2 regions of the Streptomyces sp. NPDC039480 genome follow, and region 1 is predicted to be linked to the other one. Evidence: riboswitches for the same ligand, from Rfam matches in the RefSeq annotation. Region 1 holds a riboswitch; the other holds the start of a gene.
What was found. Region 1 has a riboswitch for glycine ahead of gcvT (glycine cleavage system aminomethyltransferase GcvT). Riboswitches for the same ligand answer to the same signal wherever they lie in the genome.
Positions count from the first base shown of each region.

Region 2: it holds a riboswitch for glycine, as region 1 does, so the genes downstream of both, gcvP (aminomethyl-transferring glycine dehydrogenase) here and gcvT (glycine cleavage system aminomethyltransferase GcvT) in region 1, are expected to answer to the same signal.

Region 1 is NZ_JBVITX010000010.1:305,918-321,259, forward strand. It holds gene ACZ56E_RS29565 (cysteine desulfurase family protein) at 1-359, opposite strand, end outside; gene ACZ56E_RS29570 (hypothetical protein) at 408-749, opposite strand; gene ACZ56E_RS29575 (hypothetical protein) at 820-972, opposite strand; gene ACZ56E_RS29580 (TetR family transcriptional regulator) at 1,085-1,711, shown strand; gene ACZ56E_RS29585 (alpha/beta fold hydrolase) at 1,733-2,593, shown strand; gene ACZ56E_RS29590 (thioesterase family protein) at 2,594-3,466, opposite strand; gene ACZ56E_RS29595 (trimeric intracellular cation channel family protein) at 3,563-4,237, opposite strand; gene ACZ56E_RS29600 (hypothetical protein) at 4,378-4,563, shown strand; gene ACZ56E_RS29605 (ABC transporter ATP-binding protein) at 4,618-5,766, opposite strand; gene ACZ56E_RS29610 (ABC transporter ATP-binding protein) at 5,805-6,902, opposite strand; gene ACZ56E_RS29615 (ABC transporter permease) at 6,899-7,900, opposite strand; gene ACZ56E_RS29620 (ABC transporter substrate-binding protein) at 8,033-9,787, opposite strand; gene ACZ56E_RS29625 (ABC transporter permease) at 9,890-10,894, opposite strand; gene ACZ56E_RS29630 (enhanced serine sensitivity protein SseB C-terminal domain-containing protein) at 11,236-12,003, opposite strand; gene ACZ56E_RS29635 (enhanced serine sensitivity protein SseB) at 12,077-12,859, opposite strand; gene ACZ56E_RS29640 (AAA family ATPase) at 12,919-13,596, opposite strand; glycine riboswitch at 13,759-13,865, shown strand; glycine riboswitch at 13,866-13,979, shown strand; gene gcvT (glycine cleavage system aminomethyltransferase GcvT) at 14,015-15,148, shown strand; gene gcvH (glycine cleavage system protein GcvH) at 15,207-15,342, shown strand, end outside.
Region 2 is NZ_JBVITX010000019.1:99,768-115,109, reverse strand. It holds gene ACZ56E_RS39195 (bifunctional nuclease family protein) at 1-423, shown strand, start outside; gene ACZ56E_RS39190 (MerR family transcriptional regulator) at 593-1,210, shown strand; gene ACZ56E_RS39185 (DNA polymerase IV) at 1,248-2,654, shown strand; gene ACZ56E_RS39180 (PRC-barrel domain-containing protein) at 2,660-3,049, opposite strand; glycine riboswitch at 3,194-3,292, shown strand; gene gcvP (aminomethyl-transferring glycine dehydrogenase) at 3,482-6,370, shown strand; gene ACZ56E_RS39170 (DUF5999 family protein) at 6,516-6,722, opposite strand; gene ACZ56E_RS39165 (hypothetical protein) at 7,029-7,613, opposite strand; gene ACZ56E_RS39160 (glutamate-cysteine ligase family protein) at 8,097-9,617, shown strand; gene ACZ56E_RS39155 (substrate-binding and VWA domain-containing protein) at 9,650-11,425, opposite strand; gene ACZ56E_RS39150 (CPBP family intramembrane glutamic endopeptidase) at 11,594-12,397, shown strand; gene ACZ56E_RS39145 (PhzF family phenazine biosynthesis protein) at 12,428-13,294, opposite strand; gene ACZ56E_RS39140 (HEAT repeat domain-containing protein) at 13,493-14,194, shown strand; gene ACZ56E_RS39135 (MerR family transcriptional regulator) at 14,221-15,312, shown strand; gene ACZ56E_RS39130 (MarR family winged helix-turn-helix transcriptional regulator) at 15,315-15,342, opposite strand, start outside.

The DNA.
Region 1 (15,342 bases):
TACTCGACGGTGGCGCCCTCGTGCTCGCCGAGCCAGTGCACGGCGTCGAGGACGGCGTGGTGCTCGACGGGGCTGGACAGGACGCGGGTGCGGGCCGGTTCCGCGTCGCGGCGGGCCCAGTACAGGCCCTTCACGGCGAGGTTGTCGGCCTCGGTGCCGCCGGAGGTGAAGACGGTCTCGCTGGGCCGGGCGCCGAGTGACTCGGCGAGCGTCTCGCGGGCCTCCTCGACGGTGCGTCGCGCTCGGCGCCCCGCCGCGTGCAGCGAGGAGGCGTTGCCGGTGACGGCGATCTGCGCGGTCATCGCCGCGATCGCCTCCGGGAGCATCGGAGTGGTCGCTGCGTGGTCGAGGTAGGCCATGGTGGGCACGATTCTACGAGCCGTGCGCCGCCCTCCGCCCCGGCGGTATCAGCCTGCGAGACCCCAGGACACGGTGTCGTCCGCCGCGACGAGCGCGGCGAGCACGACGAGGTCGGCCACACCCAGCCCGAGGCCGAGCAGCGCGCGGCCCCTGCGGGCGGTGCCGCGCCACAGGGCGATGCTCGCGAGGACGATCGCGATGGGTCCGAGGAAGAGGTTCAGGACGAGCAGTCCGAGCAGGCCGAGGACGAAGGAGGCGACGGCCATGCCATCGGTGTCCCGCCGTCCGACGGGGCGGGGCTCCTCGGTGCGGGCCGGGGCCGCGCTCTCGGGAGGGGTCGGAGTCGTGCTCTCCGAACGGGTGCGAGTGCGGGTTGCGGTGCTTTCCATGGTGCGACTCCTGACAGATGGACCTGACAGACGGACCTGACAGACGGAGGTGTCGTACGGAGAGGCGGGCTCAGCGGTGGCGCGCGTGGCGCTCGCGCAGGGCGAAGACCGCGAGCCACACGCCGATGACGGCGGCGGCGACGAGGGTGACCGGAAGCGGGGCGTGCGCCACGGAACCCATGGCGACACCCAGCAGCATCAGGGCGGCGACGATGAAGAGCACGGAGATCCCTCTCTCGTTCGGTGAACGCTTGTGGTTACAGTTGTTCACTGACTTAGAGAGTTACTCCGTCTCCGGCTTTCAAAACTCGGAGAACAGTTGTTAACTGCATGGCATGAGTCACACCCTCGGCGTCCGGCAGGCCCAGAAGCAGAAGACCCGGCAGGCACTCCTCGACGCGGCGCTCCAGCTGTTGGACGAGCAGAGCCTCAGCAGCCTGGGCCTGCGCGAGGTCACCCGCGCCGTGGGCGTCGCCCCCACCGCCTTCTACCGGCACTTCCGCGACACCGCCGACCTCGGCGTGGCGCTGGTCGAGGAGGCGCTCGGCAGTCTGCACACCACGCTGACCGCGATGCTGGCGGCGACCGGCGACGGCGAGGAACGCATCGCGGGCACGGTCGAGTTGATAGCGGGATACGTCCACACGCACCCCGCGCACGTCCGCTTCATCGCCCGCGAGCGGCACGGCGGCGTGCGGGCGGTGCGGGACGCGATCGGCGCCCAACTCGCCCTGTTCGCCAAGGAAGTGGCGCAGCAGTTCGCCCGGGAGGAGCCGACGGCGGGGTGGACCGAGGACGATCTGCTGATGCTGGCCGGAATGTACGTCGACCACATGGTGATGACCGCGTCCGCGTTCCTGGACGCGGGGCCGGGGACGGCGGCGGAGACCCGGGTGGCGGACGTCGCCCGCAGGCAGCTGCGCCTGGTGGGCCTCGGCCGCAGGCACTGGCACGACGTGTAAGGAGCAACTAGCCTTACGGTCATGTCAGCTGCCTCGGACCGTGACCTCCCGGCCCCCGACTGGGTCCTCGACCAGACCTTCGACAGCTCCACCGGCGCCGTCCGCTGGGCGGCCCTCGGCCCCGCCGGCGCCCCGCCCGTCGTCCTCGTCCACGGCACGCCCTTCTCGTCGTACGTGTGGCGTGGCGTCGCCCGCGCGCTGGCCGGCGGCCACCGCGTGTACGTGTGGGACCTGCCCGGGTACGGCGCCTCGGAGATGCGGGACGGGCAGGACGTGTCGCTCGCCGCGCAGGGCCGGGTCTTCGCCGAACTCCTCGACCACTGGGGCCTGGACCGGCCCGCCGTCGTGGCACACGACTTCGGCGGGTGCGTCGCGCTGCGCGCACACCTGCTGCACGGCGTCCGCTACGAACGGCTCGCCCTCGTCGACCCGGTGGCGCTCGCCCCCTGGGGCTCCCCCACGTACCGGCTCCTTGGCGCGAACGCCGACGTGTTCAGCCAGCTGCCACCCGAGCTGCACCGGGCCCTGGTCCGCGAGTACGTCGGCTCGGCCAGCCGGCGCGGACTGCATCCGGCCGTGCTCGAGCGGCTCGTGGCGCCCTGGTGCACGACCGAGGGGCAGGCCGCCTTCTACCGGCAGATCGAGCAGAACGACCAGCGGTTCACCGACGAGATCCAGGGCCGGTACGGCGAGCTGCGGCTGCCCGTCCTGATCTGCTGGGGTGCCCAGGACACCTGGATCCCCGCGGCCAAGGGCGAGGAGCTCGCGCAGCTCGTCGCCGGCGCCGAGCTGCGCCTCATCGAGGGCGCGGGGCACCTAGTCCAGGAGGACGCGCCCGCCGAGCTCACCGGAGAGCTGATCGGCTTCCTCCGCCAGGCCTGACTACTTGCTGAGCCGCGCCCGCGCCAGCTGCCGCGACTGGGCCACCAGGCGGTCCTCGCTGTCCCAGACCTCGGCGTCCTCCTCCAGGAAGCCGCCCGCGAGGTTCCGCGTGGTGATCGAGACGCGCAGCGGGCCCGGGGCCGGGCGGTGGCGGACGTGGACCGTCAGCTCCACGGTCGGCACCCAGCCGGTGAGGCCCATCTCGAAAGCGGTCGGCGGCAGCGCGTCGACGGCGAGCAGCAGCGAGAGCGGGTCCGCGTCGCGGCCGTCCGCGAGCCCGAACCAGGCCCGCATCTCGCCCTTGCCGGACGGCTGACCGAGCGCCCAGCCGAGGGTGGCCGGGTCGAGCTTGAGGAAGAGGCGGTCGGCGATGGCCGAACTGCCGGGCACGGGCCGGTGGTCGGGTGCGTCCTGCGCGCCGAAGCACTGGTCGAGCGGCGGAATGGCGGGCGGCTCCGCCGTCGTGCGGACGTCGTCGGGGAGCGCGTCCAGGTCGCCGTACGAGGCGAGCACGCGGATCCGTTCGACCTCGCGCCCCTCCTCGTCGTACTGGAAGAGCGAGGCCTGACCGGTGGAGAGGGACCGGCCGCCGCGCACCACGTCCGTGCGGATCACGGCGGGGCCGGGGCTGGACGCGGTGAGGTAGTGCGCCGAGATCGTGAAGGGATCGGCGTGCGGCAGGGCGTCCGCGAGCGCGCGGCCGATGACGGCGAGGAGATAGCCGCCGTTGACGGCACTGATGATCGTCCAGCCCGCGGAGAGCTCCGTGTCGTAGACGCCGGGCTCCCGGCGGGTGACCGCCGTGTCGCGGTCGAACTCGCTGTCGCCGATGCGCGCGGGCACCGCTGCGGGAATTGATGCTGCCGTTGCCATGGCAGCAACGTACAACATCTAATTACTGAGCGGTAGCTTTTCCCGGACGCTCCACAGCCTCGGGCACCCGACAGCCTCACGGCGCCTCACGGCGCTTCACGGCGTCTCCCGTACCTCCGCCTCCACCGCGGTCGAGCGGCGGTTCCAGGCGCGCGGTGCCCTCCAGTGGTAGCGGATCGCGAGCAGCCGCAGCGTGAACGCCGTGACGGCGGCGAGGCCGCTGGTGAACCCCGTCAGCTGCTCGAAGTGGATGCACAGGGCGACCATCGTGGCGCCCACGATCGCGGGGACCGCGTACAGGTCGCGGTCCCAGCGGACCAGCGAGGGCACTTCGTTGGCGACGATGTCGCGGAGCACGCCGCCGCCCACCGCGGTCATCAGGCCGAGGGTCGCCGACGCGGTGAGCCCGAGGCCGTAGTCGTACGCCTTGGTCGTGCCCGCCACGCAGAACAGGCCGAGGCCCGCCGCGTCGAAGACGTTCACCGCGAGCTGGGTGCGCTCGACCTCGGGGTGCAGGAAGAAGACCAGCGCGGCCGCGAAGAGGGGGGTGATGAAGTAGCCGAGGTCGGTGAAGGCGGCCGGCGGGACCGCCCCGATGACCAGATCCCGGAAGAGACCTCCGCCCAGCGCGGTGACCTCGGCGAGCACGGCGATGCCGAAGACGTCGAAGTTCTTGCGCACGGCGAGCAGCGCGCCGGAGATCGCGAAGACGAAGATCCCCACGATGTCGAGCGCGTGCTGGACGGAGGGCGTGAACAGATCCTGGAGCACGCGCCATTCTTACCCGTGGCCCGAGCGGCCTCCCCACCGCCTTCCCCCAGGTTTGAGGGTTGTCGGGCCGGCAGCCATGGCCACCCACAGACCTTGTCCGGGAAAGTCTCACAAAGGAGTTCAATGACAGGGTTGAACCCATGAGATTCCAGTTGGAGATCGACATGGGTGAGACCGCGTTCGACGGCAGGGCCGCCGAGGAGCTGGGCCGGATCCTGCGGTACTGGGGCGGCAACCTCGGCCACTACGCCCTGACGCCGGGCGACGGCGAGAGCGTCTACGACTCCGCGTACCGGGAAGTGGGGCGCTGGACCGTCACGGAGTGACACACAAGGGAGGGAGGGCGCGCGATCAGTCGCACGCCCTCCCTCCCGTGGCCACTACTTCGAGGGCTCCTCTGGAGCCTTCTCGGCCGCCGCCGTCTCTTCCGCCTTGGTCGCCACCGAGACCACCTCGATGGCCTCCTTGGCCGCCGAGAGGAGCACGGTGTCCTGCGGCGCCTGGTCCGCCGCGTTCTCCGGGTGGTGGCACGCCACCTGGTGCCCGGTGGCGAGCGCGGTCAGCGGCGGCTCCTTCGTCTTGCAGATCTCCGTCGCCTTCCAGCACCGCGTGTGGAAGCGGCAGCCGCTCGGCGGGTCGATCGGCGAGGGGACGTCGCCGCGGAGCAGGATCCGCTCGCTCTTGACGCCGCGCCGCTTGGGGTCGGGCACCGGCACCGCGGAGAGCAGCGCCTTCGTGTACGGGTGCATCGGCGTGGAGTAGAGGTCGTTGCGGTCCGCCAGCTCCACGATCTTGCCGAGGTACATCACCGCGATGCGGTCCGAGACGTGCCGGATGACCGACAGGTCGTGCGCGATGATCACGTACGTGAGGCCGAGCTCTTCCTGGAGGTCGTCCAGGAGGTTGACCACCTGGGCCTGGATGGAGACGTCCAGGGCGGAGACCGGCTCGTCCGCCACGACCAGCTTGGGCCGCAGGGCGAGGGCCCGCGCGATGCCGATGCGCTGGCGCTGGCCGCCGGAGAACTCGTGCGGATAGCGGTTGTAGTGCTCCGGGCTGAGCCCGACGCGCTCCAGCATCTCCTGCACGGTCTTCTTCACGCCGCCCTCGGGCTTGACGCCCTGGAGCTTGAAGGGCGCGCCGACGATCGTGCCGATGGTGTGCCGCGGGTTCAGCGACGAGTAAGGGTCCTGGAAGATCATCTGGACGTCGCGGCGGAGCGGACGCATCCGCGCGGTGTTCAGATGCGTGATGTCCGTGCCCTCGAACTCGACGCGGCCGCCGGACGGTTCGAGGAGCCGGGTGATCAGCCGGCCCATCGTCGACTTGCCGCAGCCGGACTCGCCGACCACGCCGAGCGTTTCACCGGGGCGTACGTCGAAGGAGAGACCGTCGACCGCCTGCACCGCCGCCACCTGGCGCTGGAGCAGCCCCTTCTTGATCGGGAAGTGCTTCACCAGGCCGTCGACCTTGAGCAGCGGCTCGGTCGAGCCCTTCGTCTGCGCCGGGGTCTGCGCCGGGATCGTCATCTCCTGGCCCTTCGCGTCCTGGCTCTTCGCGTCATCGTTCACAGCTTCGGCGCAATCTCTTCGGTCCAGATCCGGGTGCGCTCGTCCTGCGACATGTGGCAGGCGGAGTAGTGTCCGGCGGCCACCTCGCGCAGTTCGGGGCGCTCACGGCGGGTGATCTGATCCTTGGGGATGTCCGCGTAGGGGCAGCGCGGGTTGAAGGCGCAGCCGCCCGGCAGGTTGATCAGGCTGGGCGGGGAGCCCTTGACTGGGATGAGCCGCTCGGTCTGCTCGCGGTCGATGCGGGGCATCGAGCCCAGCAGGCCCCAGGTGTAGGGGTGCTGGGGTTCGTAGAAGACCTTCTCGGCGGTGCCGCGCTCGACGCACCGGCCGCCGTACATGACCAGGAGCTCGTCCGCCATCTCGGCGACCACGCCCAGGTCGTGCGTGATCATGATGACGGCGGAGCCGAACTCCTTCTGCAGATCCCGGATGAGGTCGAGGATCTGCGCCTGGACGGTCACGTCGAGGGCGGTCGTCGGCTCGTCGGCGATGAGCAGCTCGGGGTTGTTGACCAGCGCCATCGCGATCATCGCGCGCTGGCGCATGCCGCCGGAGAACTCGTGCGGGTAGGAGTCGACGCGCTTGTCCGGCTGCGGGATCCCGACCCGGTCGAGCATCTCGATCGCCCGCTTGCGGGCGGCCTTCTTGTCGACGTCGTTGTGGACCCGGTACGCCTCGGTGATCTGCTTGCCGATGGAGTAGTACGGGTGCAGCGCGGAGAGCGGGTCCTGGAAGATCATCGCCATCTCGCGGCCGCGCAGCTTGCGCACCTCGTCCGGCGGGGCCGACAGCAGCTCCTTGCCGTCCAGCCAGATCTCGCCGGAGATCCGGGCCTTGCGGGCGCCGTACTGGCCGGCGGTGTGCAGGCCGAGGATGCCCAGCGAGGTGACCGACTTGCCGGAGCCGGACTCGCCCACGATGCCGAGGGTCTTGCCCTTCTCCAGCTGGAAGCTGAGCCCGTCGACGGACCTGACGAGGCCGTCGTCGGTCGGGAAGTGCACCTTGAGGTCGCGCACCTCGAGGAAGGCGGAGGGAGCGGGCGAGCCGGTGACGGGCTCACCCACCGCGGCTCCGCTCTTGGACAGTTCGGTCATCCCAGCCTCACTCGCGGGTCGATGACGGCGTACAGAAGGTCGACGACGAGGTTGGCCACGGCGATCGCGAGCGCCGCGCACAGGGTGACGCCCAGGATGACGGGCAGGTCCTTGCTGCTGATGGCCTTGACCGCTTCGAGGCCGAGCCCCGGCAGGTTGAACGTGGACTCGGTGAGCACCGCGCCGCCCATCAGGACGCCGAGGTCGAGTCCGAAGACGGTGAGGATCGGGGTCATCGCGGAGCGCAGGGCGTGCTTGCGGATGACGGTGGGTTCACCGAGGCCCTTGGCGCGGGCGGTGCGGATGTAGTCCTCGCCGAGCACTTCGAGCATCGTGGCGCGGGTGAGGCGGGCGTACATCGCGGCGTTGAGGAAGGCGAGCACGATCCACGGCAGGATCATCGTCTGGAGCCAGACGTCGATCGAGTCGTCGGTGCTGAGGCTGTCCGCGATCTTCACCCAGCCGAGTTCGTGGACGAAGATGCCCATCGCGATCATGCCGGTGAAGAAGACGGGCAGGGAGACACCGGCGAGCGCGGTGGTCATGGCGGCGCGGTCCCAGATGGTGCCCCGGCGCAGCGCGGAGATCACGCCGGTGATGACGCCGCCGGCCAGCCACAGGACACAGGCGCCCGCGGCGAGCGCGCCGGTGACGGGCAGGGCGTCCTTGAGGGTCTCCCACACCGGCGCCTCGGTGCGGAAGGAGTAGCCGAAGCAGGGGGCCGGGCAGTGCGTGACGTCACTGCCGTTGACGTAGTCGCGGCCCATCGGGATGCCCTTGATGAAGTCCCAGAACTGGACCAGCAAGGGATCGTTGAGGCCCAGTTTGACGCGGATGCCTTCGAGCTGCTCGGCACCCGACGCCTTGCCGGCGAAGAGGACGGCGATGTCCTGTCCCGCCCACTTGGGCAGCATGAAGAAGATGGTGAAGGTCGCGAGCAGTACGACCAGCACCATGATGATGACGGCGATCAGGCGCCGGATGAGATAAGCAAGCACTGTGCGCGGCCCGGCGGTGGCCGGGACCCCCTCGTGAGGGGCCCCGGCCACCGCCCGGGGCCATCACCTGCCCTTCGGACTGGCGGGATTCGGCGGCGGTGGGACGGTCAACTACTGGTCATGCGGCGCCTGTTACTTGACGACGCCGAGCGAGACGTAGTCGTACCGGCCGTTGTAGGCGTCGGACATGTAGGCGTTGGTCAGCCGCGACCCGCGCCAGGTGATGTTCTTCTCGTAGAGGAAGGGCATCCAGTCCGCGTTGTCGAGGATGCGCTTGTCGAGCTGCTTGTAGATCTCACCGGCCTTGGCCGGGTCGGTCTCCGCGATCGCCTTGTCGAAGAGCGCGTCGATCTTCTTGTCCTTGATCTGCGACTCGTTGTAGTTGCCGTTGTCGATCAGGAAACGGCTGTCGAACAGCGGCTGCGCGTAGCCCTGGCCGGACGGGAAGTCCGGGCCCCAGCCGCTCATCTGCATGCTGTAGCCGCGCTTCTTCACGACGGAGGGCGAGCCGGTGATGCTGGCGGAGTCGGCGCCGTCGAGGGACTCGACGCTGACGTCGATGCCGACCTTCTTCAGCTGGGCCTGGAGCGCCTCGGCGGCGTCGACCTCACCCGGGTTGTTGTTGCGGGCGGTCAGCTTGGCCTTGAAGCCGCTCGGCTTGCCGCACTTCTTCAGCTCGTCCTTGGCCTTGGCCGCGTCCGGCTTGCCCTTGCGCGCGAGGACGCCGTACGGGTCGTAGTCGCTGTGACCGGGGATCGCCTTGGGGAACGTGCTGTTGGCGATGTCACCGGCCGCGACCTTGCCGCCGCGGGTCTGCTGCAGGCTCGCGAAGTCCGTGCCGTAGAAGACGGCCTTGCGGCAGTGGACGTTGTTGAAGGGCTCGGCCGTGTGGATCAGGGCGACGTAGCGCACGAAGGACGTGTGCATGTTGTCGACGTTGTCGCGGTGGTCCGAGACGGCTGAGACGCGGCCCGACTGGGTCATGCCCGTGCCGTTGAGGTCGACGTCGTAGTCGCCCTCCATCAGCTTCTTGTCGTTCTCCTCCAGGTTGGCGGAGATCGTCACGTCGATCTTGTCGGGCAGCGCGGCGCGGATCGGGTCCGAGGACTTCTTCCAGGCCTTGTTGCGGACCAGGACGATCTTCTTGCCGGACTTGTACGTATCGAACTTGTACGGGCCCGAGGAGAACGGACGCGCGGTGTACTTCGCCTTGGTGTCCTTGGCCTCCTTCACCGGCGAACCGGTGGGCATGGCGAGGAACTGCTCGAAGTCACCGTTGCGCTTGGGGAGCTTGAAGACGATGGTCTGGTCGTCGGGCGTCTCGATCGCCTTCAGACCGCCCTTGTCCTTGTAGGGGCCCTTGTACTTCTTGTCGGGGTCCAGCGCGTGCCGGATGTACCCCGGGCCACCGGTGATGGTGTCCGTCGCCCAGGAGCGCTCGATGCCGTACTTGACGTCCTTGGAGGTCAGCTTGGAGCCGTCCTCCCAGGTGACCCCGTCACGCAGCTTGTACGTGTAGGTCTTGCCGTCGTCCGAGATCTTCGCGGTGGAGGTGGCGAGGTCCGGGACCAGCTTCGTGCCCGCCTTGCCCGGCTTGGTGTCGTAGGACACCAGCTGCCGGGTGTAGAAGCGCATGAAGTCCCAGGACATGCCGTAGTAGGCGCGCTGGGGGTCGGCCGAGTCGAGGTCCTGCTTGCCGACCATCTTCAGCGTCCCCCCCTTCTTCTTGGACGGGTTGGCGACCTTGTCGAGCGCGGCGTTGTAGCCGGCACCCTTCGAGTCGCCGTCGCCACCGTCACCGCCGCCGCACGCCGTGGTGGTCACCAGCGCCGCGACGACGAGGGCCGCACCGCTGGTGAGCCGTCGTTTCGAGGAAACTGTGGGCATTTTCTCGTAACCTCCGAGATTCGCGGTCCCTGGCCATGTGCTGCCGGAGAACCATGGTGAGAGCCACCTGACATGCGGCAGGGGCAAGCAGGTTGGGCGCTTCTAGCGCGTCCCCTTCGGGTCGAGCGCGTCCCGCAGCCCGTCGCCGAAGAGGTTGAAGGCCAGCACGGTGATGAAGATCGTGACGCCCGGGAAGACCATGAACATCGGGTCGTGCTCGTACGTCTCGAGCGCGTCCCGCAGCATGCCGCCCCAGGAGGCCGTCGGCGGCTTCACACCGGCGCCGAGGAAGCTCAGGGCCGCCTCCGTGAGGATGTTGGTCGGGATCATCAGCGTCGCGTAGACGGTGATGGGGGCGACCAGGTTGGGCAGCAGCTCGCGGAACAGGATGTGGCGCCGCCCGCCGCCGAGGCTGCGGGCCGCCTCCACGTACTCGCGCTCACGGAGCGAGAGCGTCTGACCGCGCACGATCCGGCCGACGTAGGGCCAGCCGAAGAAGCCGATGACCAGCACGAGGATGCCGACCCGCACCCCGCTGCCGGTGAGACCGAGCAGGTCGTCCGGCAGGACCGAGACCAGCGAGATGATGAAGAGCAGCTGCGGGAACGAGAGCAGCACGTCCATCACGCGGCTGATGAGGGCGTCGACCCAGCCGCCGAAGTAGCCGGCGATGATGCCGAAGAGCGTGCCGAGGGCGACGGCGACCACGGCCGCCAGGAAGGCCACGAGCAGCGAGATGCGTGCTCCGTAGACGATCCGGCTGAAGATGTCGCGGCCCTTGTTGGGCTCGACACCGAAGAGGAAGTCGCCGCTGACACCGCCGAGCGCGCCCTTGGGGAGGTTGGTCAGCTCGTCGAGCTCCTCCTGGTGGAAGTCGTTGGGCGGATGGCCCAGCAGGCTCACGATCAGGGGCGCGAAGACGGCGACCAGCACCAGGAACAGCACCGTGATGCCGCCGGCCAGGGCGACCTTGTCCCGCTTCAGGCGGTTCCAGGCGATCTGCTTGAGGGACCGACCCTCGACCTTTTTCACCCCTGCATCAACTGCGGGGGCGACGTCCTCGGTCGGGTCCGCGTCCGCAGGTGTGTCATGCAATGGTGCCGTCATCGTGGCAGGGACCCCTCTCAACCGGTGGTGACCGGCCCGCACTTGCCGCTGTAGCGACGTGATCAGTCCGTCGTACACAGGGGGCGAAGGCCCCTGGAGCGGGAGTCTTCATCCACGTCGCGATCTGTTACCAGACTTGACGGGGAAAGGATGCGCAACCGTGATGCTGATCGGGGTGTTCCGTTATCCGGACGCGGGTGAACGAGGGGCGAACACGGGGCAGTTGGGGTGCAAGGCACCACGGGAGCCCATAGGGCCCCACCGACACCAGAACGGACATCGCACCGGTCGTGGCTGCTCGGTGGCCGCTCAGTCGCCGCTCGGTGGCCGGTTCGCGCCGCTCAGTACTGCGCGGGGTAGCCGTAACCGCCGGCCTGGGCCGGGGCCGCCTGCGCCTCGCGGTCGTAGAACGGACGGGCGTTGCCACGCAGCCACATCGCGACCGGGTCGTAGTCGTCGGACATCGCGACCGTCGAGACGGGCAGGCCCTCGGGGACGGCGGGGATGGACTGCTGCATCATCGCCCGCACCGCGTCGACCGACGGCGGCGACGTGTCGTACACATCGAGGCCGATGGCCAGATAAGGCGCGCCCAGCGCGGGCTGCACCCAGGCCCGGCGCAGCGAGCGCACCGCGGGGGTGCGGTGCGCGTTCTGCGTCAACAAAGCGTAGAACTGGGGGATTTCGATGCTCGGCTCGGTGAGCCGGAGCGGCCCGGCGGGCAGCAGGTCGAGACCGGTGGCGATGCGGCGCAGGTCCAGCCAGGGGATGCCGACGCCGCCGCCGGGCGCGTGCGGGTTGAGCCAGAGGCCGTAGTGGTCGGGGTAGAGGGTGCGGGCGATGTCGGTGCCGCGCACCACTTCATAGCTGCGGTTCCAGCCACTGGCGGAGAGCTCCTGGGCGGAGGTCACACAGGGGGCGTAGCCGATCCCGTCGACCTCCATGTTCCCGTACTGGGCGTCGGGGGAGCCGGCCTGACCGTGCCAGAGCAGCATCCACACCCGGTCGGCGGCGAGGGCGCGCAGCAGTGCCTCGTACGCGTCGTAACGCCCCGGCGTCACCTGGCGCAGCAACTGCTCCAACTGCCCGGCCGTGCCCGACGCACTCACCCGTAACCGCTCCTTCGTGACGAACTCGGTGGCCCCCAGGAAGAGCCGGGAAGACCCAGAGAATGCAACCAGCTTAAGCGGCGATCCGGTGGTAGAACGGCCGCACCTGCGCACGCAGCCAGTCGCCCACCGGGTCCTGTGCCACGTCGAGCAGCACGAGGTTCACCGGCCACGGGGCCGGTACCCGGCCGAGGGCGCGGCCGAGGGCCTCCATGGGGAGCTCGCGGGCGTTGCCGTCCCAGGTGGACAGCTCGACGCCGACGAAGAGGACCGGGTCGTCCGTCTCGACGTCGGCCAGGCAGCGGCGGGCGGTGAGCACCACGCCGGCCGCCTCGAACTCCTGGCTCGCGGCGGCGAGGAAGTCCACCGGATCGTGCTGCCAGTCCGGTTCGTAGAGCCGCACCCGGCCGCCGGTGGCGGGCCCGTCCAGCGGGGTGCGGCCGGCCCGGCTGAGCTCGGCGACGGCGGGCGGCGGCAGCGGGACGCCGACGGTGCCGTCCGGGTTCAGCGCGATGCCCAGCTGCGGGGGCAGGCCGCGGGCGAACTCCACGGCGGGGGCCACGGTGCGGCCCATCCGGTCGGCCGCGTCACCCAGGGCCTGCCGGAACTGCTGTTCGGAGCTGAAGACGGGGACGTACGCCTGGCCGTCGATCTCCAGGGTCGGCAGGTCCAGGGTGCCGCTGTCGGGGCCCCCGCCGTTCGGCAGCGGGATCCAGATCTGGCTGCGGCCGAGCACCTCGACGATCCTGCCGCCCGCCGACGCGTCGGCGCCGAGGGAGGCGGCGAGGACCTCCTCCAGTTCATTGACCGGCCATCCGCCGTACGGATGGGCATGTGCCTGCGCCGGAAAGTCCATCTGTCCAACCCCTGCTCGCGACCGCTCTGCCTGCGGCTCGAACCCTAGCGCCGGTGGCCTCACCGGTCGAAGGCGATCGTCCGCAGCGCCTGCGCCGCCGCCCGGTCGAGCAGCACCGCGGAGTGGCAGCCGCGCGGCAGGTCGCCGCGCTCGGTGGCGCCGACGAGGCGGCCGACCGTCCTGCGGTGCCGCGTGAACGCGTACCTCGAGACGCCTCTGCCGCGCTCGCGCTGGCCCTGGAGCGCCGTGTCCACCGGGACGTCGAGCAGCAGCAGGTGCAGGGCGGAGCCGCGGCGGGCGGCCTCGCGGGCGAGCCAGCGGCGCACCCAGGCCTGGGTCCCGCAGTCGTGCACGACGACGCCGACGCCGGTACGCAGGGTGCGGCGCAGTCCGGCGTAGTGCGCGAGGCGGACCAGGGGGCGGTAGACCGCGTACGGCAGCAGGCGGGGCATGCGGCGGGCCCAGCGGTCGCGGGTGTCCTGGGAGTCGATGCGCGGGCCCGTGGCGGCCTGCCGCATCAGCGTCGACTTTCCGCCACCGGGCAGGCCGGAGACGACGACGAGGTCGCCCGCGCCGAAGGTGAGGCGGCGGGGGCTGTGGCCGGCCCGCTGCCGCAGGTCCCGGACGACGGCCACGGGGAGCGGGCCGCAGCTCTCCGCGGCAGGGGTGGCGGCCTGCTTGGGCAGCGCCACTCCCGTGGTAGTGGCAAAGACACTGGTCCTGCTGCGCACCGTGATCGGCCTCCCCGTAGCGGTCACGTACTGCTTTCCCCAGCAAGTGTAAAGAGAAGGTAATGCGGCACAAGAGCATTCCGGGGTGACACGATCCGTGTCCGGTCACGGCTCCCCGTGGACAGGGTCGCGTGCAATGATGTGCCCGCCAACTCCATACCGGCCGTTTGAATCCGCGCGGGAGAGTTCCCGGAGCCAGCACGCACGCGTGCCCGGGGCGCCGAAGGAGCAAGTCCCTCCCTTGAATCTCTCAGGCCCCGTACCGCGCGGGCGAGGCACATCTGAAAAGCGGGCCGCCCCGGTGGCCCCACCCAAGGTGCAAGCCGGGCGTCTCACATATCGGGACACGCTCGGCGAACCTCTCAGGTTCCGATGACAGATGGGGAGGATCGACCTCGCCCGTCATGCCCTGGGAGTTCCCTTCATGAGCACTGCCCCCCGTCTGACCGCCCTCGATGCCGTCCATCGGTCGCTCGGCGCGACCATGACCGATTTCGCAGGCTGGGACATGCCGCTGCGGTACGCCAGCGAGCGCGACGAGCACAACGCCGTGCGCACCAAGGCCGGTCTCTTCGACCTCTCCCACATGGGCGAGATCACCGTCACCGGCCCCGAGGCCGTGGACTTCCTGAACTTCGCGCTGGTCGGCAACATCGGCTCCATCGGTGTCGGCCGCGCCCGCTACACGATGATCGTCGCCGAGGACGGCGGCATCCTGGACGACCTGATCGTCTACCGCCTCGGCGAGGCCGAGGCCCCCGAGTACATGGTCGTCGCCAACGCCTCGAACGCGCAGACCGTGCTCGACGCGCTGACCGCCCGCGCCGACGGCTTCGACGCCGAGGTCCGCGACGACCGCGAGGCGTACGCCCTCCTCGCCGTCCAGGGTCCCGAGTCCCCCGGCATCCTGAAGTCAGTCACGGATGCGGACCTGGACAACCTGAAGTACTACGCGGGCCTGCCCGGCACCGTCGCGGGCGTCTCCGCGCTGATCGCCCGCACGGGCTACACCGGCGAGGACGGCTTCGAGCTCTTCGTCTCCCCCGCTGACGCCGAGCAGCTGTGGAACGCGCTCATGGAGGCGGGCACGCCCGTCGGCATGGTCCCTGCCGGTCTCTCCTGCCGCGACACGCTGCGCCTGGAGGCGGGCATGCCGCTGTACGGGCACGAGCTGACCGCCGGGCTGACGCCGTTCGACGCCGGGCTCGGCCGGGTGGTCAAGTTCGAGAAGACGTCGCAGTCGGACTCCTTCGTGGGCCGCGCGGCCCTGACCGCGGCCGCCGAGCGCGCCGAGACCGCCCCGCCGCGCAAGCTGGTCGGTCTGGTCGCCGAGGGCCGCCGGGTCCCGCGCGCGGGCTTCTCCGTGGTCGCCGACAGCAAGGTCATCGGCGAGGTCACCTCCGGCGCCCCGTCCCCGACGCTGGGCAAGCCGATCGCGATGGCGTACGTCGACGCCGAGCACGCGGCCCCGGGCACGCAGGGTGTCGGCGTCGACATCCGCGGTACGCATGAGCCCTACGAGGTCGTCGCCCTGCCGTTCTACAAGCGCCAGAAGTGACCCCCCGCACATCGTCCCCGTTCCGCAGCACCCACCCGCGTACAGGAGAATTCGACTCATGAGCAACCCCCAGCAGCTGCGTTACAGCAAGGAGCACGAGTGGCTGTCGGCCACCGAGGACGGCGTGGCGACGGTCGGCATCACGGAGCACGCGGCCAACGCGCTCGGTGACGTCGTCTTCGCCCAGCTCCCCG
Region 2 (15,342 bases), on a different contig from region 1:
CCGATCGTGCTCCTGCGTGAAGTGGGAGGCGACCGGTACCTCCCCATCTGGATCGGACCAGGTGAGGCGACCGCCATCGCCTTCGCGCAGCAGGGCATGGCACCCGCACGGCCGCTGACCCACGACCTGTTCAAGGACGTGCTGGAAGCGGTGGGCCAGGAGCTCTCCGAAGTGCGCATCACGGACCTGCGGGAAGGGGTCTTCTACGCGGAGCTGGTCTTCGCCAGCGGTGTCGAGGTGAGCGCGCGTCCGTCCGACGCCATAGCGCTGGCCCTTCGCACCGGGACGCCCATCTTCGGAAGCGACGGCGTCCTGGACGACGCCGGCATCGCCATCCCGGACGAGCAGGAGGACGAGGTGGAGAAGTTCCGCGAGTTCCTCGACCAGATCTCGCCCGAGGACTTCGGCACCAACAGCCAGTGAGCCGCTTCCGGCGGCCCGCGTCGGACCATTCGGCTAGCCTTTCCCCGCGACGAGGCACGGGAAACCACTCTCAGGGTGATTATCACTCGGCGTGCCGAGTGTGGCGATCGTTGACGAGCCCCTGGCGACTGCCTACCGTCGAGAAGGCAGGTCAAGGAGGGAGGTCGGCGTGAGAAGCAGCGGCGACGGTACGGCGATGGGCGGTCCGTACCCGCTCCACGGCGGCGCGGCCGGTCACTCTCCGAATCGACCGATGGCGGTCCAGGGGAGCGGGGACACGACGTCCGAGCATTCCGAACAGGTCGGCTACCGCGGTCCCACCGCGTGCGCGGCCGCGGGCATCACCTACCGGCAACTGGACTACTGGGCCCGTACGGGCCTGGTCGAGCCCAGCGTGCGGGCCGCGGGCGGCTCGGGCACCCAGCGGCTCTACAGCTTCCGCGACGTCGTCGTCCTCAAGATCGTGAAGCGGTTCCTCGACACCGGGGTCTCGCTGCAGAACATTCGCACGACGGTGCAGCATCTGCGGGAGCGCGGGTTCCGCGACCTGGAGCGGATGACGCTGATGAGCGATGGCGCCACGGTCTACGAGTGCACGTCCTCCAGCGAGGTCCACGAGCTGCTCCAGGGCGGGCAGGGCGTCTTCGGGATCGCCGTGGGGGTCGTCTGGCGGGACGTCGAGGCCGCGCTGTCCCAGCTGCATGGCGAGCGCGTCGACACCGGGGAGACGCTCATCGGGCACAACCCGGCCGACGAGCTGGCCAGAAGGCGCAACAAGGCGGTCTGAGGCCGCGTTGTCAGTGGCGTAGGGCAGCATCGGAGATGTGAGAAGCGCGCCGACGATCCTGCATCTGGACATGGATGCCTTCTACGCGTCCGCGGAGCAGGCCGCGAAGCCCAGTCTGCGGGGCAAAGCCGTGATCGTGGGCGGGCTGGGGCCGCGGGGCGTGGTGGCGACGGCTTCCTATGAGGCGCGGCGGTTCGGAGTGCACTCGGCGATGCCCATGGGGCAGGCGCGCAGACTGGCGCCGAACGCCGCGTATCTCGTGCCGCGCTTCGGGTTGTACCGGGAGATCAGCGAGCAGGTGATGGGGCTCCTGCGGGAGCTGTCGCCGCTGGTGGAGCCGCTCAGCCTGGACGAGGCCTTCGTGGACCTGGAGGCCGGCGGCGTCGCGGACGACGCGGAGTCGGCCAGGGCCGTGGGGGAGCGGCTGCGGGCGGACATCAGGGCGGTGACGGGGCTCGCCGGGTCGGTGGGGCTCGCGGTCTCCAAGATGCTGGCGAAGATCGCCTCGGAAGAGGCCAAGCCGAACGGTCTCGTGCTCATCACCCCCGGGACGGAGCGCGCCCTGCTGGGCCCGATGTCCGTGCGGACGTTGCCCGGGGTGGGGCCTGCTACCGGGGACCATCTGCGGCGGGCCGGGATCACGACGGTCGAGGAGCTCGCGGAGGCGGGTGAGGACGAGCTCGTACGACTGCTGGGGAAGGCCCATGGCGGCTCGCTGTACGCGATGGCGCTCGCGCACGACGAGCGGCCCGTGGTGGCCGAGCGGGACACGAAATCGGTCAGCGTCGAGGACACGTACGACGTGGACATCCACGACCGGGTGCGGGTCAGGACGGAGGTCGGGCGGCTCGCGGAGCGGTGTGTGCAGCGGCTGCGGGCGGCCGGGCACTCGGGGCGGACCATCGTGCTCAAGGTGCGGCGGTTCGACTTCTCGACGCTGACGCGGTCCGAGACGCTGCGCGGGCCCACGGACGACCCGGGAGTGGTGCGGGAGGCCGCGGCGCGGCTCCTTGAGTCCGTGGACACCACGGGAGGGGTGCGGCTGCTCGGCGTGGGCGTCACGGGGCTCGCGGACTACACGCAGGAGGATCTCTTCGCGCAGGCCCAGGCGGCCGAGGCGGCCCTGGCCGGTGCCGAAGAAGCGGCGGGGGAGGCGGTCGGCGGGACAGCGGACGCAGAGGCGGCCGTGAGTGATCCGGAGAAGGAGCGGGCCGAGGAGCCGGTGGTGGCGGTCGAGCGGCGGTGGGTGGCCGGGCACGATGTGCGGCACGCCGAGTACGGGCACGGCTGGGTGCAGGGGAGCGGTCTCGGCCGGGTGACGGTGCGCTTCGAGACGCCGGACTCGCCGCCGGGACGGGTGCGGACGTTCCGGACGGACGACCCGGACCTGGAGCCCGCGGAGCCGCTGCCGCTGGTCAGGGTGGCGATGGAAGAGGGCGTGTGACTGGGTCAGGGGGCTTCCGTGCCGGCGATCCGGCCGAAGTCCTGGTCGGGCGGGGGCGGGGACGGTGGGGCGTTCGGTGGCGTCGTGTCGAGGCCGTAGTGGTGGTAGAGCTGGAGCTCCTGCTCGGGGGAGAGGTGGCGGCCCACGCCGAAGTCCGGGGCGTCCTTGATCAGGGCGCGGTCGAAGGGGATGCGCAGGGTGCCGTCCTCGGCCAGCTCGCTCGGCTCCAGCGGGACGAAGGCGTCGCGGCTGAACAGGCCGGTGCGTATGGCCGCCCACTCCGGGGCGCCGGTGGCGTCGTCGAGGTAGACCTCGTCGATCGTGCCGATCTTGGTCCCGTTCCGGTCGAACGCCTTGCGGCCGATCAGGTTGCGCGGATCGATATCGGTCTGCACGGGCCCTCCAGCTGGTCGCGGCTCGTCGAAAACGGGCGTAACTCATCTTTAATCATTCGTAGTCACTACGAAAGAGCACTTCGGGGCAGGTGGCCACTCGAGGGAACGGCCGGGGCCCTCGCTGGTAGGCTGACGTTTGGCTGCTGACCCCGTGCGGGAGAGCTCTCCGGGACGTGACCCCGGAGGCGCCGAAGGAGCAAATCCTCCCCGGAATCTCTCAGGCACCCGTACCGCACGGATGAGGTCACTCTGGAAAGCAGGGCGGGCGTCGGGCGGGCACGTTCGGAACCCTTCCTCACCGACGGTGAAAGCAGATCTGTCGAAACAGACAGGTCTGTGAAGCTCTCAGGTTGAGATGACAGAGGGGGAGGCCGTCCGGGTACCCGCGCCGTGGTACCCCTCGCAGGTCGTGCAGACCAGGAGGCCTCCGCAATGACTGCCACCCATCGCACCCCGCTCTCGGAGCTTGAGCAGGGCATCCCCTTCGAGCAGCGGCACATAGGGCCCGATGCGGAAGCGCGGGCGAAGATGCTCGCCCAGGTCGGGTACGGCTCGCTCGACGAGCTGACGGCCGCCGCGGTGCCGGATGTGATCAAGAACGCCGAAGCGCTGGACCTGCCCGGCGCGCGCTCCGAGGCCGAGGTGCTGGCCGAGCTGCGCTCCCTCGCCGACCGGAACCAGGTCCTCGACTCCATGATCGGGCTCGGGTACTACGGCACCTTCACCCCGCCGGTCATCCTGCGGAACGTGATGGAGAACCCGGCCTGGTACACGGCCTACACGCCGTACCAGCCGGAGATCTCGCAGGGCCGCCTCGAGGCGCTGCTCAACTTCCAGACCATGGTCGCCGAGCTGACCGGCCTGCCCACCTCCGGGGCCTCGCTGCTCGACGAGGGCACCGCCGCCGCCGAGGCCATGGCCCTCTCGCGTCGTATGGGCAAGGTCAAGGACGGCGTGTTCGTCGTCGACGCCGACGCCCTGCCGCAGACCATCGCCGTCATCCAGACCCGCGCCGAGCCCACCGGTGTCGAGGTCGTCGTCGCCGACCTGAGCGAGGGCCTGCCCGCCGAGGTCGCCGAGCGCGGCGTCGTCGGCGTACTCGTCCAGTACCCGGGCGCCTCGGGTGCCGTCCGTGACATCAAGCCGCTCATCGACCAGGCGCACGAGCTCGGTGCCGTCGTCACCGTCGCCGCCGACCTGCTCGCCCTGACGCTGCTCACCTCGCCCGGCGAGCTGGGCGCCGACATCGCCGTCGGCACGACGCAGCGCTTCGGTGTGCCGATGGGCTTCGGCGGGCCGCACGCCGGTTACATGGCGGTCCGCGAGAAGTTCGCGCGCAGCCTGCCCGGGCGGCTCGTCGGCGTCTCCGTCGACGCCGACGGCAACAAGGCCTACCGGCTCGCGCTGCAGACCCGTGAGCAGCACATCCGCCGCGAGAAGGCCACCAGCAACATCTGTACCGCTCAGGTGCTGCTCGCCGTCATGGCCGGAATGTACGCCGTCTACCACGGGCCCGACGGCCTGAAGGCGATCGCGCGGCGCACCCACCGCTACGCGACGCTGCTCGCCGCCGGTCTCGCCGAGGGCGGTTACGACGTCGTCCACGGCGCCTACTTCGACACGCTCACGGTGCGCGCACCCGGCAAGGCCGAGCAGCTGGTGGCCACCGCCCGCGAGGGTGGCGTCAACATCCACCTCGTCGACGCCGACCACGTCTCCCTGTCCTGCGACGAGACGACCACGCGCCGGCAGCTCAGCGCGGTCTGGGGCGCCTTCGGCGTCGACGCCGACGTCGAGGCGCTCGACGCCGCCGTCGCGGACACGCTGCCCGAGGGCCTGCTGCGCGGCGACGACTACCTGACGCACCCGGTCTTCCACCAGTACCGCTCCGAGACGTCGATGCTGCGCTACCTGCGCAGGCTCGCCGACCGGGACTACGCGCTCGACCGCGGCATGATCCCGCTGGGCTCCTGCACCATGAAGCTCAACGCGACCACCGAGATGGAGCCCGTCACCTGGCCCGAGTTCGGCCAGCTGCACCCCTTCGCGCCCGCCCAGCAGGCCCAGGGTTACCTCACGCTCATCCGTGAGCTGGAGGAGCGGCTCGCCGAGGTGACCGGGTACGACAAGGTCTCCCTGCAGCCCAACGCCGGATCGCAGGGCGAGCTCGCCGGGCTGCTCGCGGTCCGCGGCTACCACCGGGCCAACGGCGACGAGCAGCGCACCGTCTGCCTCATCCCGTCCTCCGCCCACGGCACGAACGCCGCGAGCGCCGTCATGGCCGGCATGAAGGTCGTCGTCGTGAAGACCGCCGACGACGGCGAGGTCGACATAGCGGACCTGCGCGCCAAGATCGAGAAGCACCGCGACGAGCTGGCCGTCCTGATGATCACGTACCCCTCGACGCACGGCGTCTTCGAGGAGCACGTGGCCGACATCTGCGCCGAGGTGCACGAGGCCGGCGGTCAGGTGTACGTCGACGGGGCCAACCTCAACGCCCTGGTGGGTCTCGCCAAGCCGGGCCACTTCGGCGGCGACGTCTCGCACCTGAACCTGCACAAGACCTTCTGCATCCCGCACGGCGGCGGCGGTCCCGGTGTGGGGCCGGTCGGCGTGCGCGAGCACCTCGCGCCGTACCTGCCGAACCACCCGCTGCAGCCCGCGGCCGGTCCCGAGACCGGCGTCGGTCCGATCTCCGCGGCGCCGTGGGGCTCCGCCGGAATCCTGCCGATCTCCTGGTCGTACGTACGTCTCATGGGCGGCGAAGGCCTCAAGCGCGCCACGCAGGTCGCGGTGCTCTCCGCCAACTACATCGCCAAGCGCCTCGAGCCGCACTACCCGGTGCTCTACACCGGGCCGGCCGGCCTGGTCGCGCACGAGTGCATCGTGGATCTGCGGCCGCTCAGCAAGGCGACCGGTGTCAGCGTCGACGACATCGCGAAGCGGCTCATCGACTACGGCTTCCATGCGCCCACCATGTCGTTCCCGGTCGCGGGAACCCTGATGATCGAGCCGACGGAGAGCGAGGACCTGGCGGAGATCGACCGGTTCTGCGAGGCGATGATCGCCATCCGCCGGGAGATCGAGAAGGTCGGCTCGGGCGAGTGGACCGCCGACGACAACCCCCTGCGGAACGCCCCGCACACCGCCGCCGCGCTCGGCGGCGAGTGGGAGCACGGCTACAGCCGTGAGGAGGCCGTCTTCCCGGCCGGTGTCGTCGCGGCGGACAAGTACTGGCCGCCGGTGCGCCGTATCGACCAGGCGTACGGCGACCGGAACCTGGTCTGCTCCTGCCCGCCGCTGGATGCGTACGAGGACTGATGTCCGCGCCCGTGGTGGAGCGGGCATGCGGTGGGGCCGGTTCGGAGACTTCTCTCCGGGCCGGCCCCTCGTCTGTTCGGTGGTGCGGTGGTGCGCTGCTGCGGACGTGCGGTGTGGTGCGGTCGCGCGGATGTGCCGTCGGTGCTCAGGCGGCTGTCATGACCTGGTCGGTGCCCAGCGGTCGGTGCGGGGCGATGATCTGGCCGTCCGGCAGCAGCTCACCGGTGTCCTCGAAGAGCAGGACGCCGTTGCACAGCAGGCTCCAGCCCTGCTCCGGGTGGCTCGCCATGAGGAGCGCGGCTTCCCGGTCGGCGGAGTCGGCTGTCGGGCACGCGGGTTGGTGCTGGCACATGGAAGGGTTCTTTCGCTGCGATGAGATGGCTGTGACGTCGGTCCTGTGGCTCGATGCGGTATTCATAACCGCCCCCCGTTTGTAGTCGGTCCGATCCCAGTGTTGCCCTCCGGGCGTCAATCCGCAGGGATTTTGCCGCAGCGGCTCCTACTGCTTAATGACGTATCACCCGGCCGGACGGTTCAGCCCAACTTCCCCGTCTCTTCGGGTGGTTCGGGGTGGCCTGACCGGGCTAGTCCACCTGGGTGGGCAGCGCTGTGCCCCGCGACCGGGGGCGGCGGGGCACAGGATGCGGAAGAGGCGCTGTCAGGCGGGTGAGCTCAGCAGCGGTGCCGGTGTCAGACGGTGGTTGAGCATCGGCAGCAGCTCGGCGACGCGGTGCGGGCGGTGGGCCGCGATGCCGGGCGGGGCGGGCGCCAGCGGCACCAGCAGGTCGGTGGCGGCGAGGGGACCCTCGGCGCCGTCGTCCGTGCAGTCCCGGTGCAGCCAGAGCGTGAGCATATAGAGCTCGGGCACGGAGAGCAGCCGCGGCTGGCAGGGCATCGGCATGGCCTCGGCGTGCCGCAGGGCCCGTTCGGTGGAGGCGATGTACGGCCCTTCGAAGAAGTGTGAGAACGCCCAGCCGTCCGGAGTGAGCATCGTGTCGGCCGCGGCGACGGCGCGCTCGCCGCAGCGGATGAGGAAGCGCCAGCCGGCGAGTCGGGTGGGCGAGGTGCCCTCGGGTGTGATGTGGTCCAACACATGGACCGGCAGCGGGAGTTCGGGGCTCGCCGGTCCCTGTGCGGTACGCAGGGACGGCGTGCGGGCCTCGCGTACGGCTGTGGGGGAACCGAGTGCCGCGAGGACGCTGCGCAGGGCGGGCGCTGGAGCCGGGGGGACATGCAGCGGCATGGTGGGTCGCCTCTCTCGTTCGACAGGCACAGTGGAGCGGGGGCAGGTGCGTGACGGCGCTGTCAGCTCTGGGTCAGAGGGGCGGGGGCCAGTGCCGCGAGCGCCAACTCTCTGCCTAGATTGCGCAGTTTATACGAGACGTGTTCGAGCAGTGTTTCATCTAGGCGCTCCGCATATTACGGGCAAGGCCTTAATGAGCCGTTCTTGTGAGGCCTTTCTCCCGATTTCGCAGGGGGGTCGGACCTCGCGACCTCGGATTTCTCCGTGAACGCGGTCGGCCGATTTCTGCCGGTGCTTTTGACCAGGCGCATCGGAAGGGAATCTTCACCGTGCCGCATGCCTGGTGAATGTGCCGGACCCCAGCTGTGTCGAGCGTACCGGCCGGTGGCCCCGTCCGGGGCGTTATCGATCACATTGCCTGGGCATCATCCCTCGTACACAGCGGCCGGACCCTTGGCTGCCCGATCGAGGAGGGACGCTTCGATGGGGGAGAAGGTCGTGGCGGGTACGTTCGACCTGGCCGATCGGAACCACTTCCGAGGCAAGCTGCGCGAGTGCCTGGCGGGGCTGGAGCGTTTGTTGGAAGAACAGCGATTCGATCGGCCCAAGAATCTGATGGGCATGGAGATCGAGCTGAATCTCGCCGGGCCCGACGGGCTGCCGAGGATGTTGAATGCGCAGGTTCTCGAGCGCATCGCGAGCCGGGATTTCCAGACGGAACTGGGAATGTTCAATCTGGAAGTGAACATTGCCCCGCACCGGCTCGGCGGACGCGTTCTCGACCGGCTCGCCGAAGAGCTGCGCACCGGCCTCAACTACGCCCACAGGAAAGCGAACGAGCTCGACGCCGGCATTGTCATGATCGGTATTCTGCCGACGCTGAACCGCGCCGACCTGGTCTCCGGGAACCTTTCGGACGTCGACCGCTACGCCCTTCTGAACGATCAGATCGTGGCGGCGCGCGGTGAGCACTTCACCCTCGACATCCAGGGTGTGGAGCGGCTGACCTGCACCTCCACGTCGATCGCGCCCGAAGCGGCGTGCACGTCCGTGCAGTTGCACCTACAGGTCACGCCCGGCCGGTTCGCCGATGTGTGGAACGCGGCGCAGGCGATCGCCGCGGCCCAGGTCGCCGTGGGCGCCAACGCGCCTTTCCTGTTCGGCCGTGAGCTGTGGCGCGAGTCCCGGCCGCCGCTCTTCCTGCAGTCCACCGACACGCGGTCGCCCGAGCTGCAGGTCCAAGGCGTGCGGCCGCGCACCTGGTTCGGGGAGCGGTGGATCACCGAACCGCTGGAGCTCTTCGAGGAGAATCTGCGGTACTTCCCCGCGCTGCTGCCCCTGATGGAGGAGGAGGACCCGCTGGGCGTCCTCGACGCGGGCGGTGTGCCGCGCCTCGGGGAACTCGTCCTGCACAACGGCACGGTGTACCGCTGGAACCGCCCGGTCTACGGCATCGCCGACGGCGTCCCGCACCTGCGCGTGGAGAACCGGGTGCTGCCCGCGGGCCCCACCATCACCGACGTCATCGCCAACGCCGCCTTCTACTACGGGCTCGTGCGGGCGCTTGCCGAGGAGGCGCGGCCCGTGTGGTCCCGGCTGCCCTTCGAGGCCGCGGCCCACAACTTCGACATCGCGTGCCGCCATGGCATCGACGCCACGTTGCAGTGGCCGCGGCGCGGCAGGCTCGGGGGGCTCGTGGAGGTGGAGGCCGTCCGGCTCGTACGCGACGAGTTGCTGCCGCTCGCGGCCGCCGGGCTCGACGCGTGGGGCGTGGAGGCCGCCGACCGGGATCTGTACCTCGGGGTGATCGAGGAGCGGTGCCGGCTGCGGGTCAATGGCGCGTCGTGGCAGGCGGCGACGTATCACGAGGCTCTGGAGAGCGGGCTGGCCAGGGAGGAGGCGCTGGCCGCGACCACCCAGCGGTACTGCCGGCTGATGCATGAGGGGGAGCCGGTGCACACGTGGCCGGTGGGGCTTCGGGAACCGGCGGTACCGCTGAGCTGACCGGGCCGCCGAGCCGGGAGAGTTTCGGCGTCTCAGCGCCGGTTGCTGCCCGCCTCCATGATGGCCTTGAGGATGACCGCGTGGATCTGCGTCGGGTCGTCCACCTGGTGGCCGGAGCCGCCGGTCGCCGCGGCGATCTGCTGGACCTCGTCCTTGTCCGCGTCCGGGCCGACGGCGATGGCGATGATCGGCACCGGCCGCGCGGGATCGGCGAGGTCCTCGAGGCGGGCGACGAGGGAGCCGCGCGAGATGCTGCCCGGGTCCTGGTTGGCGCCGTCCGTCAGGATCACGAGGGCGTTGAACTTGCCGCGCGCGTACGTCGACCGGGCTTCCTTGTAGGCGGCGAGCGTCGTGTCGTACAGACCGGTGGCACCGCCCGGCACGGGCTGCAGACCGGTGAAGGCTGCGGCCAGCCTGTCGCGGTGGGTCATGCTGTCCTTGCGGTCGCCCAGGCGCCGGGTCGGCTGCAGTTCGCGGTAGTCACGGCTGCCGTCGAGGCGGGTCGCGAACTCCCACAGGCCGATCTCGTCCTCGTCGGTGAAGCCCGCCAGGGCCCGCAGGAGCGCCGCCTTGGTGACCTCCATGCGGGACTGGCCGCGGCCGGGGACGAGCTGCCGCATGGACTCCGATGCGTCGACGACCGTGCTGAGGCGGGCGCTCTGCACGGTGATCGTCCACATGCCCAGGGTCTCCTGGAGCTGCTTGTCCGAGGGCGGATCCGTGGCCTCGCCCGCGTAGGGCTGCGGGGTGCGGCCGCCGGCGGCGGCGACCAGCTTGTCCGACGGCCGGCCGGGGTCGGTCCTGAAACCGTGCTCGGTCAGGATCCGGCGGCCGTCGTCGTCACTGAACATCGTCATGAAGCGCAGGGCGGCACGGCTCGTGTCGGTGGACATCCGATCGTCCTCGACCAGCGTGTACGGGTAGTCGAGCCGGGGCGAACCGTCCTCGGGGTAGAACAGTTCGAGGCTGTTCTCCTCGCCCGCCGATGCGTTGTGCGTGTACGCGGCCTGCTCGGAGAGGATCAGCGCCTGATTGCGGCGCGGGTTGCCCTGTTCGGATCCGGAACCGTCGCGGGCCAGGGTGTCCAGCAGTCGGCCGTCGCTGTCGGTCGTGCGGGTCGACAGGGCTTTCGCCAGGGCGGCGGCCCGGGTGTCGCCTTCCTCGCCGCCGTGCTTCTTCGCGGAGGCGCCCAGCTTGGCGAGGGCGAGCAGGCCGGTCGCGCTGCGTGCGGGGTCGGCGGCGCCCAGGCGCAGCTTGTCGCCCTTCATGGCGGCCGCCGTCAACTGCTGCCAGTCGTACGTCTTCTCGGGCCAGCCGAGCGATGCGGCGGCGGACGGAATCATGCCGATGCCGACGGGCGAGGAGGCTATGTTGCCCGCGGGCGCGATCTTGGTCTGTTTGGCGCCGAGACCGACGCGCTGCACCCACACGTCGGAGTCCGGCACCCATACGTCGTACTCCGGAGCGCCCTTGCCCGCGCGGAGTTCGGCCGCGACTTCGTACGAGTCGCGTGCGGTGACCCGTACGTCGATGCAGTGCCCGTCCGAGGTGATCTCCTTCTCGCGGGCGAGGTCGGCCGTCTCACGCAGGGCGGGGGTCACATCGGGTGCGGCCACGACATCGAGGCGTACCGCGTCGTCGCCGCAGGTGCCGCCGAAGGAGAGCAGCCCACCGCTGACCGCAGCCGCCGCGCCGCCCGCGACCACGAGGACGAGCGCCGTGGCGATGGCGACCGCGCGGCCGCGCGCACGCGGCCGGGGGTCGGCCGACGCCGTCCCGCGCTCATCGGGCAAGCTGTGACGTCCCATGGCGGTGGTGCCTCCTCCTTGAACGATGTGACAAGGAAAGAGGGGGCTGTACGCCCACAACCGGCGTTCGTCCCCCTCGGCCTGTCGCGCACGGTCTTCGTAACTTCTTTCGAGACCCTAGCGGGACGAAGAGGGGCATGAGGCGGGATTACTCAACTGGAGGCGGAAGTGCAAGCGGAGCCGGGGCCGATGGCCGGTTCTATTCCGGCGGACGGACCTTCGCGGCGGGTCCTGCGGGACGAGACGCTGCTCGTCCTGGCCGTCTCGCTCGGGGCCAGCGGTGTGTCCGCGCTGATCAGCTTTGTGGGCTCGGTCACCAGACCGGGTGGCCTCAAGGACCAGGCGGCCACGATGAACGCGTCGGCGGCGCCGGGCCGGCCGTGGCTTGATCTCGCGTGGCAACTGTTCGGCATCACGACCGCGTTGGTGCCGGTCGCGCTGGTCGCGCACTTCCTGCTGCGGGAGAGGGCGGCGCTGCGGACGATCGGTTTCGACCGGACGAGGCCGTGGCCGGCCCTGGGGCGCGGCGCCGCGATCGCCGCGGTGATCGGCAGCACGGGGATCGCCTTCTACCTCGCGGCCCGCGGGCTCGGCTTCAACCTCACCGTCGTCCCCGAGGCGTTGCCGGACGTGTGGTGGAAGTACCCCGTCCTCGTCCTGTCCGCGGTGCAGAACGCGGTCCTCGAGGAAGTCATCGTCGTCGGCTACCTGCTGCGCAGGCTCGGCCAGTTGGGGTGGACGCCGATGGCCGCGCTGGTGGGCAGTTCGGTGCTGCGGGGCTCGTACCACCTGTACCAGGGCATCGGCGGCTTCGTCGGGAACCTCGTGATGGGTGTGGTCTTCGTGCTGCTCTACCGCAGGTGGGGCCGGGTCGGGCCGCTGGTCGTGGCCCACTCGCTGCTCGACATCGGCGCGTTCGTCGGTTACGCGCTGCTGGCGGGGAAGGTGGGGTGGCTGCCTACGCCCTCGTAGGCAGCACCTGGTGTTGGCGCAGGGGTGGCCTCAGGCGAAGAGGTCGCCCTCGATGACCGTGACCGCGTGGCCGGTCAGGAGGGTGCGCTCTCCGCGGAGCCGGATGCGGACCAGGCCGGTGCGGGCCGAGGCCTGCAGCCCGGTCAGTTCGGTGCGGCCGAGCCGCTCGGACCAGAAGGGGGCGAGGGCGGTGTGGGCGCTGCCCGTCACCGGGTCCTCGTCGATGCCGACGCGCGGGAAGAAACCGCGGGAGACGAAGTCGTACTCCCCGGAGGGGTCCTCGGCACGGGCGGTGGCGATGATGCCGCGTTCGGAGTGGCGGACGAGGGCCTTGTGGTCGGGGGTGAGGGACCTGACCGTCTTCTCGTCGGCGAGCTCGACCAGCAGGTCGCCGATGTTCCGGCCCGTGTCGTACACGGCGAGCGGCTCGGCGCCCAGGGCCTCGGTGATGCCGTCGGGGAGCTCGGTCGCGGTGAGCGGGGCGGTCGGGAAGTCGAGGGTGAGCGAGCCGTCCTCGTGCGCGGTCGAGGTGAGGACGCCGCTGCGGGTGGCGAAGCGGACGGTGCCGGAGGCGGCACCTGTGGTGTGCAGGACGTGGGCCGTGGCCAAAGTGGCATGGCCGCAGAGGTCGACTTCGGTGGCGGGTGTGAACCAGCGGAGCGCCCAGTCGGCGTCGCCGCCCGCGGGCAGCGGGTGGGCGAAGGCGGTCTCGGCGTGGTTGACCTCCCTGGCCACGTGCTGGAGCCAGGTGTCGTCGGGGAAGGTGCCGGGGGAGCCATCGAGGAGCAGGACACCGGCCGGGTTGCCGGCGAAGGGTCGGTCGGTGAAGGCGTCGACGATGCGGATGCGGTGGGGGGTGCGGGAGTGGGAGCGGGTCGCGGTGTCTGGAGTAGGCATGGGCATCACGGTAGAGGGCTGCGGAGCGTCGTCGGTAAGGCCAATTGGGGGTGGGTGGCCTGGCTTTGGGGGCTGATTGGCATGTGGGTGGGATGGGGTGGTCGATCTGGCGGTGAGTTGATCGGTCTGGTGGGTTCGCTTTGACCTTGTCACGGTGACAAGGTCTTCACTGCTGCCCAGGAGGTGGTCCCCATGACCATGTCGGAAGAGGGCACGAAGCCCAAAGAGGGCACGAAGCCCAAAGAGGCTAGGGACACGGCGCGAGCTGTCCGGGGCCTGGAGAACGGCAGCCCGTCGGTGCGGCTGCAGGCGGCGCTGGCGGTCGGCACGGCTCCGGACCCCCGGTTCGTCGAGCGGCTCGTCGAGCGGTGCGCGATCGAGCCCGAGTTCTACGTACGGGAAATGCTCACGTGGGCGCTCACCCGCCATCCAGCGGAGCTGACGGTTCCCCGGCTCGTCGCCGAACTCCGTACGGAGGGCGCGCAGGCACGAAGTCAGGCGCTGCACACGCTGTCCAAGATCGCGGACCGGCGGGCCTGGCCGGCGATCGCCCCGGCGCTGCTGGCCGACGTCGACGACGAGGTGGCGCGGAGCGCCTGGCGGGCGGCGGTCGTGCTCGTACCCGAGGGAGAAGAAGAGGAGTTGGCCGGCGTGCTGGCGACGCAGCTCGGGCGCGGCGGGCGCGAGACGCAGTTGAGCCTCAGTCGGGCGCTGATTGCTCTTGGCGAGGTGATCGTGCCGACTCTGCGCGCCACGGCGACGGATGCCGACCCTCGCGTACGGGAGCACGCGATCGCCACGGAGCGGTTGCTGCGCGACCCGGAGGCCGGATTCGAGTTCGCGATCGAGGAGGCCAAACGCGTCATGGCGCTCGGCACAGGTGGTCAGGAGGAGTCTTAGGCCGTGTTGAGAGGAGTTTTCAGACCGTGTTGATCGGTGATGTGGCACGACGGTCCGGGGTGAGCGCCCGCATGCTCAGGCACTACGACTCGCTCGGTCTGGTGCGGCCGACGGGCCGCACCGGCGGCGGCTATCGGGAGTACTCCGAGGACGACATCCGCCGGATCTTCCACATCGAGAGCCTGCGGTCGCTGGGGCTGTCGCTGCGTGAGGTCGGGCGTGCGCTCGACGACCCCGGCTTCGCGCCCGCGGAGCTCGTCGACGACCTCGTACGCCAGACGAGGGAACGCATCGCGAGTGAGATGGAGCTGCTCACGCGGCTCCGGCGGATCGGTGCCGCGGAGCCCGCGGGCTGGGAGGACGTACTCCAGATCGTCGCTCTGCTCCAGGGGCTGGGGTCGAAGAGCGCGGGGGCGCGGCAGCGCGCGGCCCTGTCCTCGGTCGAGGAGGCGCCGGTGCCGGTGGAAGCGCTGGTCGAGGCGGTGCTGAACGAGGCGGAACCGAATGTCGCGGGGGCCCTGCGGTGGGCTTTGGCGCAGTCGGGTGGGGGTGCGGGAGAGGGGGACGGCGAGGGAGGGGGCGATGGTGCGGGTGGCGGCGCGTTGGCGCTGCTGGCGGAGGGGCTCGACTCGCCGGACGCCGCGGTGCGCAAGCGCGCTGTCCAGGCCATCGCCGCGCTGGGGGACGGCGAGGCGGCGGTCGCACTGCTGCGGGACGCCCTCGCCCATCGCGACCTGGTGGTCCGCGGGTACGCGGCGCTGGCGCTCGGGGCGCGCGGAGAGGCCGACGCGATTCCGACGCTCATCGACCTGATTGTCGGCGAAACACAGGTTGGTGGGGAGGCGAGTGACGTCGGTGGGGTGAGTGACGTCGACGCGGCCGACGCGCTGAGCGTTCTGGCCGGAGATCCCGCACTGGCGGACCGGATCGCCACCGGGCTCGTCGACCGCGTGATCCACGGCGCCACGGAACCCGCCGCACGTCGGCGGCTGACGCAGGCGCTCGCGGACATCCCGGGCGCCACGACGTCGCGTGCTCTCGGAGACCTGTCACACGACGAGGACCGTGCCGTCGCGCTCACCGCCACGTACCTCCTGACGCTGCGGGCGGCACGGTGAGGCTAACGCAGCTGCGCGTCCCGATGCTGG